DNA from 2 places in the Mesorhizobium sp. C089B genome. Region 1 is predicted to be linked to the other one. Evidence: predicted binding sites of a transcription regulator. Region 1 holds the regulator's gene; the other holds the start of a gene.
The links. Region 1 encodes PhoB, which activates phosphate uptake and scavenging genes when phosphate is short. Its sites were predicted from a motif close to TGTCATNNANCTGTCAT; they were not measured.
Positions count from the first base shown of each region.

Region 2: the regulator PhoB is predicted to act here: its motif matches at 1,392-1,408, upstream of NLY44_RS26605 (ceramide glucosyltransferase).

Region 1 is NZ_CP100469.1:3,931,940-3,939,329, reverse strand. Features, by position in the region: gene NLY44_RS19475 (substrate-binding domain-containing protein) at 1-741, shown strand, start outside; gene pstC (phosphate ABC transporter permease subunit PstC) at 837-2,297, shown strand; gene pstA (phosphate ABC transporter permease PstA) at 2,294-3,610, shown strand; gene pstB (phosphate ABC transporter ATP-binding protein PstB) at 3,628-4,452, shown strand; gene phoU (phosphate signaling complex protein PhoU) at 4,494-5,198, shown strand; gene phoB (phosphate regulon transcriptional regulator PhoB) at 5,215-5,904, shown strand; gene NLY44_RS19445 (ROK family protein) at 5,935-7,170, opposite strand.
Region 2 is NZ_CP100469.1:5,410,633-5,418,022, forward strand. Features, by position in the region: gene NLY44_RS26595 (Hsp33 family molecular chaperone) at 1-708, shown strand, start outside; gene apaG (Co2+/Mg2+ efflux facilitator ApaG/CorD) at 894-1,286, opposite strand; gene NLY44_RS26605 (ceramide glucosyltransferase) at 1,509-2,660, shown strand; gene NLY44_RS26610 (O-succinylhomoserine sulfhydrylase) at 2,672-3,862, opposite strand; SAM riboswitch at 3,920-3,997, opposite strand; gene NLY44_RS26615 (2'-deoxycytidine 5'-triphosphate deaminase) at 4,138-5,232, shown strand; gene NLY44_RS26620 (ABC transporter substrate-binding protein) at 5,334-6,104, shown strand; gene araD1 (AraD1 family protein) at 6,278-7,273, opposite strand.

The DNA.
Region 1 (7,390 bases):
TGCGCCGACGCCGGCGTCAAGGACGTCCAGGAAGTCCGCATCGGCTATGACGGCATCGTCTTTGCCACCGACATCAAGGGTCCGGACTGGGCGCTGGTTCCCGCCGACATCTACAAGGCGCTCGCCGCCAAGCTGGTGGTCGACGGCAAGCTGGTCGACAACCCGAACACCAAGTGGAACCAGGTCAATCCGAAGCTGCCCGACTGGGATATCGCCGCCTATATCCCGGGTGAGAAGCACGGCACCCGTGAAGTGTTCGAGACCAAGCTGCTCGACGCCGGCTGCGACAAGGCCGCTTTGAAGGCTGCCGGCATCGCCGACGACAAGGAAATCGGCAAGACCTGCATCGCCATCCGCAAAGACGGCAAGGCTGTCGACATTGACGGCGACTACACCGAGACGCTGGCCCGCATCGACTCCAACAAGACCGGCGTTGGCGTGTTCGGCCTCGCCTTCTACGAGAACAATGCCGACAAGCTGAAGGTCGCTACCGTGGAAGGCATCGTGCCTTCGACGCAGACCATCGCCGATGGCACGTACCCCGTGTCGCGGCCGTTGTTCTTCTACGTCAAGAAGGCGCATCTGGGCGTCGTTCCCGGCCTCAAGGAATATGTCGAGTTCTTCCTTGATGACCAGATGATCGGCCCGGAAAGCCCGCTCGCCCAGTACGGCCTGGTTTCCGCTCCCGACGCCGAACGTCAGGGCCAGCGCGACGCCTTCGCCGCTGGAAAGACAATGTAATCAACGGACGGATCAGGGCGCGGATGAACTCCGCGCCCTGACTTCGCCGCTTGCCGCAACGGCTGCGGCGATCTGAATTTTCCCTGGGGTGGGTGATGTCGTCCTTGCTCGTACTCGCCATAGTCATCGCCATAGGCGTGGTCGCTTTTGTGGTCGGCCGCCAGCGCGCAGCGGCGCAGGATACCGGCAAGGTCAAGCCGCATTCGCGCGCGCATTATCATGGCTGGTGGGCCTTTCTGCTCGCGGTCCTGCCTGCCGTCCTTTTGCTCGCCGTCTGGGATATCGGCTCTTCCTTCTATCTCGACCGGCATATCCATGCCGCTTTGCCCGAGCGCACCGCCGACACAAAGGTGGCCAGCGAAGCGCTCGACGCCAGCCTGGTGAAGAGCCTGGCCAAGGGCCTGCGCCGGCTCGATGGCGATACCGCACTTCCCGCTACTTTCGCCGAATTGCAGCCGCTGCTCGCCGCCAAGGGCGTGGCACTGGCCAGTGACACCCAGGACTATATGATCCCGATCGCGGTCGAGGCGAACCAGGTCCAGGACCGGCTCGGCCTGTTCAGCGCCGTGCTGACCTTCGCGCTGTCGGTCGCCGGCGCCTTCTATGCGCTGAGGCAGATCGCGCCGCGCGCCAGGGCGCGCAACAACGTCGAGAAGCTGATGCTGTGGGGGCTGCTTGCGGCCTCGACCATCGCCATCCTGACCACGGTCGGCATCGTGCTGTCGATGCTGTTCCAGACCATCACCTTCTTCGAGAGCGTGTCGCCGATGAGCTTCTTCTTCGGCACGGTGTGGGATCCGCGTTTCGCCGCCGCCGGTTCCGGCGGCAGCCAGGGTCAGTTCGGCCTGATCCCGCTTCTTGCCGGCACGCTCTACATCGCCGCCGTCGCCCTTCTGGTGGCAGTGCCGGTCGGGCTGATGTCGGCGGTCTACATGTCCGAATATGCCTCGCGCGGTGTGCGCTCGGTGGTCAAGCCGGCGTTGGAACTGCTGGCCGGCATTCCGACCATCGTCTACGGCATCTTCGCCGTTGTCACGCTCGGACCGTTCTTGCGCGACCTGTCGGCGGCACTCACCGGCGGCTCGCCCTTCATCCAGGGCCAGAGCATCTTCACCGCCGGTCTGGTGATGGGCGTCATGCTGATCCCGGTCGTGTCCTCTTTGTCCGACGACATCATCACCGCGGTGCCGCGCGCAATGCGTGACGGCTCGCTCGGCCTCGGCGCCACGCGCTCCGAGACGATCAAGCGGGTCATCCTGCCGGCCGCGCTGCCCGGAATCGTCGGCGCCATCCTGTTGACGGCGTCGCGCGCCATCGGCGAGACGATGATCGTCGTGCTGGCGGCGGGCGTCGCCGCCAATCTGACGGCCAATCCGTTCGAGGCGATGACGACCATCACCGTCAAGATCGTCAACCAACTGACCGGCGATCTCGAGTTCAACTCGCCGCAGACGCTGGTCGCCTTCGCGCTCGGCCTGACGCTGTTCGCGCTGACGCTGGTGATGAACATCGTCGCCCTCTACATCGTGCGCAAGTACCGGGAGCAGTACGAATGACCGACATCCCCCTGGACACGATGGCGGGTGCCGTCGCGCGTCCGCGCCGCGACATCGGGCTGAAGGCGCGCTATGCCGCCGAACGCCGGTTCCGCATCTATGGCGTGATTGCGATCTCGGTGGGCCTGGCGTTCCTGGCCATCATGTTGATCACCATCGTCTCGAAAGGCTACACCGCCTTCTGGCAGACGACGGTGACGCTTCCGATCACCTTCGATGAGAAGGTCATCGACCCCTCGAACAAGCGTGCCACAGACCCGAATGTGCTGATCAAGGCGAACTATCCCAAGCTCGCCGAAAACGCGCTGGTGGCCAAGCTCGGCATCGATCCGGCCAACAAGCCGATGATGCTGAAGCTCAAGGGCTTCCTGTCGGAAGGCGCGCGGGTCCAGCTGCGCGACATCGTCTCCGCCGATCCGTCGGTGATCGGCACGACGCGCGATGTCGACATCCTGGCTGCCGCCAATCTCGACTCGGCCTTCAAGGGCCAGATCGACCTCGGCGTCGATGAAGCGCGCCGCAAGGTGTCCAACCAGCAGATCGACTGGATGAACAAACTCAAGGCCGAAGGCGCGATGGCCGAGCATTTCAACACCGGCCTGTTCAGCTATGGCGCCTCCAGCCGGCCCGAGACGTCGGGCATGGGCGTGGCCATCATCGGGTCGTTCTACATGATGGTGATCGTGCTTTTGCTGGCGCTGCCGATCGGCGTCGCCGCCTCGATCTATCTCGAGGAATTCGCCAAGAAGAACCGCTTTACGGACCTGATCGAAGTCAACATCAACAATCTCGCGGCGGTGCCGTCGATCGTCTTCGGTCTGCTTGGCCTTGCCGTGTTCATCAACTTCCTCGGCATGCCGCGCTCGGCTTCCTTCGTCGGCGGCCTGGTGCTGACCTTGATGACATTGCCGACCATAATCATCGCCACGCGCGCCGCCCTCGCCGCGGTGCCGCCGTCGATCCGCTCGGCGGCACTCGGCCTCGGCGCCTCCAAGATGCAGATGGTGTTCCACCACATCCTGCCGCTTGCCGCCCCAGGCATCCTTACCGGCACCATCATCGGCCTGGCGCGTGCGCTCGGCGAGACAGCACCGCTGCTCTTGATCGGCATGGTCGCTTTCGTCGCCGATTATCCGGCGACGCCTTTCGATCCGGCGACCGCGCTGCCGGTGCAGATCTATATGTGGGCAAACGAGGCTGAGCGCGCTTTTGTCGAGCGCATGTCCGGCGCCATCATCATCCTGCTCGTCTTCCTCATGGCCATGAACATCACCGCGATCGTGCTCCGGCGCCGGTTCGAGCGGCGCTGGTAGAAAAAAGGCAATTTGGTATGAACATCATGACCGAACAGTCCCTTGAGAATGCAGTGGGCGACAAAATGAACGCCAAGTCGAACGAAGTCATCAAGATGCGCGGCGACAAGGTCGGCGTCTTCTACGGCGAGAAGCAGGCGTTGTTCGACGTCAATCTCGACGTCCGCCAGAACCAGGTGACGGCGCTGATCGGCCCGTCCGGCTGCGGCAAGTCGACCTTCCTGCGCTGCCTCAACCGCATGAACGACACCATCGATTCGGCGCGGGTGACCGGCAAGATCACGCTCGATGAAGACGACATCTACGACAAGAACATCGATGTCGTCGAACTGCGCGCCCGCGTCGGCATGGTGTTCCAGAAACCCAACCCGTTCCCGAAGTCGATCTACGAGAACGTCGCCTACGGCCCGCGCATCCATGGCCTGGCCAAGCGCAAGTCCGACATGGACCAGATCGTCGAGCAGAGCCTTAAGAAGGCTGCGATCTGGAACGAGGTCAAGGACCGCCTGCAGGAGCCCGGCACCGGCCTGTCCGGCGGCCAGCAGCAGCGCCTGTGCATCGCGCGCGCCATCGCCGTGTCGCCGGAGGTGATCCTGATGGACGAGCCCTGCTCGGCGCTCGATCCGATCGCCACCGCCCGTGTCGAGGAGCTGATCGACGAACTGCGCCAGAACTACACGATCGTCATCGTCACCCACTCGATGCAGCAGGCGGCGCGCGTGTCGCAGCGTACAGCGATGTTCCATCTTGGCTATCTCGTCGAGGAGGGCGCCACCGACAAGATGTTCACCAACCCCGACGACAAGCGCACCCAGGACTACATTACCGGCCGCTTCGGCTGAGCCGTCCGGCGGGTGAATTTTCAGGCACGAGGACCAAGACCATGGGTGAACATACCGTCGCCTCCTTCGATGAAGAGCTCGGGCAGATCAGTAAGCTGATCCGCGACATGGGCGATCTGGCCGGCTCGATGGTCAGCGGCTCGACCAGGGCGCTGCTCAATTCGGACAATGCGCTGGCACAGCGTGTCGTGTCCGACGACGCCATCATGGATGCGCGCCAGCGCGAACTGGACGACCGCGCCATCACGCTGATCGCCAAGCGCCAGCCGATGGCCAACGATCTGCGCGCCGTGGTCGGCTCGATCCGCATGGCGGGCGACCTCGAGCGCATCGGCGACCTCGCCAAGAACATCGCCAAACGCGTCGGCACCGTGGGCTTGAGCGTCACGCCGCGCGACCTCTCGCACTCCATCGATGCCATGGCGCAACTGGTGCTGATCCAGGTGCAAGGCGTCGTCGAGGAATATGCCGCCACCGATGCGGCAGCTCTTGCAAAACTCAGGAATGACGACGAGCGCATCGACGTCAAATACACGTCCGTGTTTCGTGAGCTCTTGACCTACATGATGGAAGATCCTCGCAACATCACCGCCTGCACGCATCTCTTGTTCTGCGCCAAGAATCTTGAGCGCATCGGCGATCATGTCACCAACATCGCCGAAAATGCGTATTATGTGCTGACCGGCCAGCAATTGCCCGCCAATCGTCCGAAGCAGGACGAGACGGCGATGGCCACGCCGGCCTGATGAGGGTGAACTGCCTATGATCGCGCCACGCATCATGGTCGTGGAGGACGAGGAGCCACTAGGCGTGCTCCTCCGCTACAACCTCGAATCCGAAGGCTATCACGTAGAGGTGGTGACACGCGGCGACGAGGCCGAGATCCGCCTGCAGGAAAACGTGCCCGATCTCCTAGTGCTCGACTGGATGGTGCCCGCTGTTTCCGGCATCGAGCTCTGCCGGCGGCTTAGAGTGCGGCCCGAAACCGAGCGGCTGCCGATCATCATGCTGACCGCGCGCGGTGAGGAAAGCGATCGCGTGCGCGGCCTGTCCACCGGTGCCGACGACTATCTGGTCAAGCCATTCTCGACGCCGGAGTTCATGGCGCGCGTGAAGGCGCTGCTGCGCCGGGCCAAGCCGGAAGTGCTGTCCAGCGTGCTCAAGGTCGGCGACATCGTGCTCGACCGCGAGTCGCACCGTGTCTACCGCAAGAAGAGCGAGATCAGGCTCGGACCGACCGAGTTCCGGCTGCTCGAATTCATGATGCGCCATCCCGGCCGCGTGTTCTCGCGCAGCCAGCTGCTCGACAATGTCTGGGGCGAGACGATCTACATCGACGAGCGAACCGTCGACGTCCATGTCGGGCGCTTACGCAAAGCGGTCAACAACGGCCGCATGCCGGATGTCATCCGTACCATTCGCGGCGCCGGCTACGCGATCAGGGAAGACTAGGATGCTGCGCGTCGCGCCGTTGCCGGCCATTCAGGCGACATGCTTGCCGGATTTGGCCTGAATGCCCGGCGCGAAAATCTCCTGATCGACGAAGCCGAGCGCGCGCATGGCACAGCCTTCGCGGATCAGCGGCAGCTCGTTGGGCTCGGTGTCGAAGGAGATCGATTTCGAGTGCTGGCCGCCGGCGGTCTGGGCGATCGCTTCGCGCAATGCCGGCTCGATCAGGTCGAAGGCGGCGGCGCTGACGCCAACCATGGCGACAGGCGCCGGGTCGATCAGCGCAAACAGGCTGCCGAGGCCGAAGCCGAGCGCCTCACCGGCCTTGCGATAGGCTTCGCGCTCCGGGCCATCGGTTTCGCGGGCGCGCGCGGCGAGTGCGCGCATATCAGCGTCGCCGATATCGACCGGCTCGGCATCTTCGCTCATCATTTTGGCGCTGCGCCAGATGGCGTAGTTTCCGGCATAGGCCTCGACGCAGCCGCGCCGCCCGCAGCGGCAGAGCGCGCCGCCCGGACGGTGGATCATGTGGCCGAACTCGCCGCCCGAGGAATGGGTGCCGGTGAACAGTTCGCCTTTCAGCACCAGCCCCATGCCGATGCCGTGCGACAAGAGGATCGCGATGAAATTGTCGCGGTAGCGCTCGGGCTGGCGCCATTGCAGGGCCACCGCCATCATATTGCAGTCGTTCTCCATGGTGGCAGGAATGCCGAATTCCGCTTCCAACATGTCGGCGAAGGCAATGTCGGTCAGTGGCGTGATTGGTGACCACAGCATGGCCCGCGCCTGCGAATCGGTGATGCCCTGGATGCCCATGGCAATGCGGGCGATGCTCTGGACATCGAGGTCCGGGTCCGCGAGACGCCGCCCGACGATTGCTACGCATTCGCCGATCAGCTCGTCGCGCGGCATGGTCAGCGTGTCGAGCCGGCGCTGTTCTTCCGCGACCACCTGGCCGGCATAGTCGATGACGGTGACGGAGAGGAAGTTCAGCGACAGCACCACGGTCATGACCGCCGCCGCTTCCGGGTTGAGGCCAAGGCCGACCTGCGGCCGGCCGCGTTTCAGCGAGCCGGTCTCGCCAGGCTTGCCTTCAATCAGGATGCCTTCTTGAATTAGATCAGACGAGATTGCCGATATCGTCGAATGGCTGAGGCCGGTGGTCGCCGCAATCTCGGTCCGCGACGGCTGGCCGGCCCGGCGCACGGCCGAAATCACCATCGCACGGTTGCGACGGCGCAGATCGTCGTGGCGGATCCCAACCGACATTTGTTTTCCTCCCGGCCTCCTCGCGCCTCATGATAGTGAAGGCGTTCGACGGCACCAGCCAAATATTGGCAGACGCCGGCAGCCCTGTCATTGTTTATTGCGGAGCTCGAAAAAATTCGGCAACGCCATCAGAATCCATCATAATCGATGTTGACAGTGCCTTATCATTGAACCAGTATTTTTTCGAGGCTCGAAAAAATGGAGCCTCTTTGTGCAGGCC
Region 2 (7,390 bases), 1.5 Mb from region 1:
TCCACGCCTTCGGCATTGCGCGCCTATGCGCGTTTCGACGCCGACCGGCTGGAGGCCCTGGTGGCCGCAGGCCAGACCTCGCAGCAGACGCTGCTGGGCAGCGGCGTTTTGGCGCTGACCATCGACCAGGGCGCGCACACGCAGCGCTATCAGGGCATCGTCCAGCTCGACGGCGAGACGCTGGAGGACGCCGCGCGCACCTATTTCCGCCAGTCGGAGCAGATCCCGACCGACCTCAGGCTGTCGGTGGCCAAGCTTCTGACGCCAGGTCCCGGCGGCGCTCGTGAGCAGTGGCGCGCCGGCGGCATCCTGGCGCAGTTCCTGCCGCAGTCACCCGAGCGCATGCGCGTGCCCGACATTTCGGGCGGCGACGGCGATCCGCGTGACGTGACGCAGGAGCCGGCCGACAATTCGTGGCGCGAGCTGGTGGCGCTGCTCGGCACCATCGAGCCGACCGAGCTGATCGACCCGACCATCGGCGCCGAGCGGCTGCTCTACAGGCTGTTCCACGAACATGGCGTGCGCGTCTTCGGCGGCGTGCCGGTCGCCGACCAATGTTCCTGCTCAAGGGACAAGATACGCGGCATCCTCGAGGGGTTTTCCGCGCAGGAGATCAAGGACAGCACCGAAGATGGCGGCATCCACGTCGCCTGCGAGTTCTGCTCGAAGCAGTACGACTTCGACCCGGCGGAGTTTGCAACTCAGTAGCATCTCTTCCTTCTCCCCGTTCACGGGGAGAAGGTGCCCGAAGGGCGGATGAGGGCAGCGCGAACTTTGGTGAATGGCCGCGCATAGCCTAGGTCATGTGCGTGGAAGATAACCTCATGACTCTGGCGCTGCCCCTCATTGCCCTGCCGGGCATTTCTCCCCGTATAGTGACGGGGAGAAAACCCCTAATTCACCGTCCGTCGGGTCCCCGGCAGATCCAGCGAAAACGCGGGAATAGCGACGTCGAACGTCTCGCCCTTTTTGTTGCGCATGGTGTAGTGGCCGACCATGAAGCCGGAGGGCGTTGAGAGCGGGCAGCCTGACGTGTATTGATAGCTGTCGCCGGGATTGAGCTCAGGCTGGTCGCCGACCACGCCGGCGCCGCGCACTTCCTCGACCCGGCCGCTGCCGTCGGTGATGTGCCAGTAACGCGCCATAAGCTGCACGAAATCGTCCGACTGGTTGTCGATCGTCACCTGGTAGCCCCAGACATAACGGTTCTCCGCCGGGTCCGAGCGGTCCTCCAGGTAGAACGGTCTGACCTGCACTTCGATGTTGCGCGTGACGGCGCGGTACATGGGCTGCTCCGGTTGCGCGGCAGGGAACATTTGTCGCGCCATGCGGTTTGATACGCGCAGAGCGGCATGTCCTGCCAGCCTCAAAGCGCAGGTGCCGACAAACAATGTCATTTAAGTGACACATGACAATGTTGGTGTGCGCAAACCTTGCCGGCGACTCAAGGCCCATCTGTCGACTGACAAAGCAGCCGCGAGCGGCCTTTCCGGAGTGACCAGATCTCGATGGAACCAGCTCTCACAGCCGCCTTCGCTTCCTCCGCTTTGCTTCTTTCCAATCTCGCCAGCATCCTGCTTGCATCGTCGAAGCTGAAAGCGCGCCGTCTCATCCCTCCGCCGTCCAACGAGCAGCCGCCGGTCTCGATCGTCGTGCCGTCGCGCGGCGTGGAGCCGTTCACACAAGAGACGCTGCAGCGAGCTTTCTCGCTTGACTGGCCGATCTACGAACTGATCTTCTGCGTCGCTCACGCCGACGACCCGGTCGTCGAACTGATAAACAGGGCGATCGTCCTGTTTCCCAACGTGCCGACCCGGCTGCTGATCGGCGACGACCGCGTCAGCAGCAACCCGAAGCTCAACAACTGCGTCAAGGGCTGGGAAGCGGCGCGCTATCATTGGGTTATTCTGGCGGATTCCAACGTGCTGATGCCTAGGGATTACGTCCAGCACCTGATGGCGGCCTGGCGGACCAATACCGGGCTTATCTGCTCGACGCCGATCGGCTCGCGGCCGGATGGCTTCTGGGCCGAGGTCGAATGCGCGTTCCTCAACACGCTGCAGGCGCGCTGGCAATATGCCGGCGAGGCGCTCGGTCTCGGCTTTGCCCAAGGCAAGAGCATGCTGTGGAACAAGCCGATGCTCGATACCAGTGGCGGTATCCGCGCGCTGGCCGCCGAGATCGCCGAGGATGCTGCTGCAACCAAGCTGGTCAACGGACTGGGCCTGCACGTCAATCTCGTTGCCTCGCCTTTCGAGCAACCACTGGGGCAGCGCCGACTTGCCGACATCTGGTCGCGCCAGGCGCGCTGGGCGCGGTTGCGCCGCGTCACTTTCCCGCTGTTTTTCGCACCCGAGATCCTGACCGGCGTCGCCGTGCCGCTGGCGTTGGCGCTGGTGGCGGCCGCAAGTGCCGGCATCAGCCTGCCGGCCACGGTGTTGGCCGTGCTGACGGCGGCCTACATTCCCGAATGCGCGCTGGCCGCGGCCAAGGGCTGGCACCTGTCGCTGCGCATGGTCCCGGCGATGATGGTGCGCGACATGATGCTTCCCGCCATCTGGGCGCGCGGCTGGCTGAGCGGCGCCGTCGACTGGCGCGGCAACATCATGACCATCGGCACCAAGACGGCCGAACTGGAAGAGGTTTCGTCGGGAGCGTGACGCCTCGCGGCCTATCCGGCTGCCTTCAGCGCCTGCGCAACGTCCTCCAGCAGATCGTCCGTATCCTCAAGACCGACCGACAGCCTGAGCGTTCCCGGCCCGATGCCAAGCTCGGCGCGAGCTTCGTCGCTGAGGTTCTTGTGCGTGGTGGTCGCCGGATGGGTGATCAGGCTCTTGGCGTCGCCGAGATTGTTGGAGATCAGCACGATGTCGAGCGCGTTCTGCAAGGCGAAGGCCGCCTGCTTGCCGCCCTTGATGTCGAGGCAGATCAGCGTCGATCCGCCTGTCATCTGCTTCTTGACGATGTCGGCCTGCGGGTGGTCGGCGCGGCCGGGATAGATGACGCGGGCGATTTCCGGCCGTCCTGCCAGGAAATCCGCGATCTTGGCCGCGCTTTCAGTCTGCTGGCGCACCCGAACCGGCAGCGTCTCCAGGCCCTTGAGCAGCGTCCAGGCGTTGAACGGCGACAGGCTCGGGCCGGTGTGGCGGAAATAGTCGTGCAAATTCTCGTCGATCCATTTCTTGTCCGACAGGATGATGCCGCCGAGACAGCGTCCCTGGCCGTCAATGTGCTTGGTCGCGGAGTAGACGACGATATGGGCGCCGAGCTGCAAGGGCTTCTGCTGCAAGGGCGTGGCGAAGACATTGTCGACGATCAGCCTGGCGCCGATCGAGGTGGCGAGCGCCGCCACCGCTGCGATGTCGACCACTTCCAGCGTCGGATTGGTCGGGCTTTCCAAGAAGAACAGTTTCGTGTTCGGCCGCACCGCCTTTTCCCAGTTGGCGATGTCGGTGCCGTCGACCAGCGTTGCCTCGATGCCGTATTTCGGCGCCAGCGTCTCCACCACCCAGCGGCAGGAGCCGAACAGCGCGCGCGCCGCAACGATATGGTCGCCGGCCTTGGCGCTGCACAGGAGCGCTGCCGTCACCGCCGCCATGCCGGACGCCGTGGCGCGCGCATCTTCGGCACCCTCCAGCGCGCACATGCGCTTTTCGAACATGTCGACGGTAGGGTTGGCATAGCGCGAATAGATGAAGCCCGGCTCCTCGCCCTTGAAACGGGCTTCCGCGGCCTGCGCCGTTTCATAGACATAGCCCTGGGTGAGATACATCGCTTCCGACGTCTCGCCGAACTGGGAACGCAGTGTTCCCCCGTGCACGAGTGCGGTCTGAGGCTTCCAGTTACGCTTCTTGGTGCTCATCGCTTTTGTTCCAGACACAAAAAAACCGGCCGCGAAAGTCGCAACCGGTCCATATGGCCTTGCGGCCCGACGGTCCTTTAGCGACTTGTTTAACGTGGCTGCAAGCCGACCGGCCAAATCACCACGGGATAACGACCCTTTAGACCTCACCTGCGCTTGCGTCAATTGCCGGCTTCATTAAGAGGTTTGTACCAGGCAGGTTCCGCAATAATATCCAGCGGTTTTGCGGCAAGAACCTGCCACAAAGAGACCGACCTTGGAGCGGAGCCAGCCTTTTGCGGCAGACAGGCATTCTTCCCGATCAGGACATTTCCGCGCTGTTTCAGTCCGGCGCGCTGAAGTCGCCGCGCGCGCTTGATGTCGACCAGGTGCAGCCGGCGAGCCTCGATCTCAGGCTCGGCGACAAGGCTTTTCGCGTGCGCGCCTCCTTCCTGCCGGGTCCCGATCATCTGGTGGCCGACAAGCTTCACCGGCTGAAATTGCATGAGTTCAGTCTCGCCGAGGGCGCGGTCCTGGAAACCGGCTGCGTCTACATCGTGCCGCTGCTCGAAAGCCTGGCGCTGCCCGCAAACGTGTCGGCCTCGGCCAACCCGAAGAGCTCGACAGGCCGGCTCGACATCTTCACCCGGGTGATGACCGATCGCGGCCATGAGTTCGACAAGATCGCCGCCGGCTATCACGGGCCGCTTTATCTTGAAGTCAGTCCTCGCACCTTCCCGATCGTCGTGCGCGCCGGATCGCGACTGTCGCAGATCCGCTTTCGCACCGGCAACGCGCTGTTATCGGAGGCAGAGCTGAACGAATTGCACCGCGCCGAGATGCTGGTGGCGACCGAGCCGCCCAACATTTCCGGCGGCGGCATTGCGCTGTCGATCGATCTTGACGGCGACCAGAACGGCCTGGTCGGCTATCGCGGCAAGCATCACACCGGCTTGGTCGATGTCGACAAGCGCGCCGCCCAGGATGCCGTCGATTTCTGGGAGCCGCTCTATAAGAGCGGCGCCGGCGAACTGGTGCTCGACCCGGACGAGTTCTACATCCTGGTCAGCCGCGAAGCCGTGCACGTGCCGCCGCTCTACGCCGCCGAGATGACGCCCTTCGATCCGCTGGTTGGCGAATTCCGTGTTCACTATGCCGGCTTCTTCGATCCGGGCTTCGGCCATTCGGCCTCAGGCGGCACCGGCAGCCGGGCGGTGCTCGAAGTGCGCAGCCACGAAGTGCCGTTCATCCTCGACCACGGCCAGATCGTCGGCCGGCTGGTCTACGAACACATGCTGAAGCGGCCGCAGGCGCTTTACGGCACCGATCTCGGCTCGAATTACCAGGCGCAAGGCCTCAAGCTCTCCAAGCATTTCCGCCCCGCCGGCTGAACCTTCGATCACCATCAGGCAAAATACTTGCCTGCGCTGCCTCACCATGCTTGGCTGCCTTTCGGTGGCCGGCAAGAGAACGGCGCGCAAGGGGAACCAAAATGCAGATTTCAAGATGGATCATATCGGCAGCGGGCGCTGCCATGCTGGTGATATCGGCCGGCTCGCTGGCTGAGGCGCAGGAGAAATTGAAGATCGGCACCGAGGGCGCTTATCCGCCCTTCAACACCATCACCGCGGACGGCAAGATCGAGGGCTTCGACATCGACATTGCCAATGCGCTGTGTGCGCAGATGAAGGTCGAGTGCGAGATCGTCACCCAGGACTGGGACGGCATCATCCCGGCGCTGCAGGCGAAAAAGTTCGACGCCATCATCGCCTCGATGAGCATCACCGAGGAGCGCAAGAAACAGGTCGCCTTCACCAACAAATACTACACGACGCCGCTGGCGCTGGTGGCGCCCAAGGACAGCGACCTCACTTCCACCGAACCGGCAGCCCTTGCCGGCAAGACGGTGGGCGCGCAGGCCTCGACCACCCAGGCCGACTATGCGCAGGACGCCTATGGCAAGGCCGGCGCCGAGGCGAAACTCTACCCCACCCAGGAAGAGGCGATCACCGACTTGCAGAACGGCCGTCTCGACGCCGTCATCTCCGACAAATTCGTGCTGATGGACTGGCTGAAGAAGGCGAGCGACGGCTGCTGCAAGCTTGTCGGTGACGTCAAGGGCACCGAGACGCAAGCCGGCATCGCTGTCCGCCTGGAGGACACGGCACTTCGCGACAAGCTCAACGCGGCGATAGACGCCATCGTCGCCGACGGCACTTACAAGAAGATCCAGGCCAAGTATTTCGATTTCGATATCTATTGAGGTTGGAACTGCCAAATCTCCCCCCTTGAGGGGGAGATGGCCGGCAGGCCAGAGGGGTCGCTGCGCATAGAATGCCAGCGCCTTTCAGCCGCGGAAGACTTTAGCGCTCCACGCGCAACGACCCCCTCTGTCGCCTTCGGCGACATCTCCCCTCAAGGAGGGAGATTACGCTCTCAAAGCGCCTTCACCGCCACCTTAACCGGCTGCTCAATCTCCAGCGGGTTGCGCAGCGGCAGGCCGAAATCCCCGGCCTCGATCTCGAACACGTCGCCAGCCTGAGTCTTGATGCCGTCGGCAAAGGACAGCGTCGCCGTGCCGAACATGTGCACATGCACGTCGCCCGGCTGGCGGAAGGCCGAATATTTGAAGTGATGATGTTCGAGATTGGCGATTGTGTGCGACATGTTCGCTTCGCCCGACAGGAACGGCTTTTCCCACAGCAAATTGCTGTCGCGATAGATTCGCGATGAGCCCCTGACGTCGGCCGGCAGGTCGCCGATCAGGATTTCCGGCCCGAACGAGGCGTTGCGCAGTTTGGAATGTGCCAGGAACAGATAGTTCACCCGCTCGGTAACATGATCGGAAAACTCGTTCGACAGCGTGAAGCCGACGCGGAACGGCGCGCCGTCGTCGCCGATGACATAGATGCCGGCGATTTCCGGCTCCTCGCCGGCGTCCTGCGCAAAGGCCGGCGACATCAGTGCGGCGCCCGGCGCCACCGCCATGGTGCCGTTGCCCTTGTAGAACCATTCCGGCTGCACGCCGGTCTGGCCCTTGGCCGGCTTGCCGCCTTCGAGCCCCATGCGGAACATCTTCATGGAATCGGTAAGCTGCTCCTCGCCGCCATCGCTGAGCTTCTTGTGCATGGAATCGCGCGTCGCCGCCGAGCCGAGATGGGTCAGGCCGGTGCCGGTCAGATGCAGATGCGCAGGATCGGGATGGTTGATCGGCGACACCAGCCGGCCCTTCTTGTAGACGGCGTCGAGGTCTATCGCTTCACCGAACCCCTTGCGCTCGATCAGCGCGGCGAGGCCCGTTCCGGTGCGCGCGGCTTCCATGGCCAGCGAATAGACGCTGCGGGCGCCGTTGATGATCCTGGTCTTGCCGCCGCCATTGCGGGCGACGACGCGGATGGTCTCGGCGTCGTCGAGGATCTGGGAGATTAGCATGATGAAATCCTCTCTCATGTGCCTTGGCCGGGTTGCCCCTTGGCAAACCTTGACCTGCGCGGCTCGGACCTCGCCGCGCCACGGGTTGAACTCTTCGTCCGGATTGCGCTCGCGAGC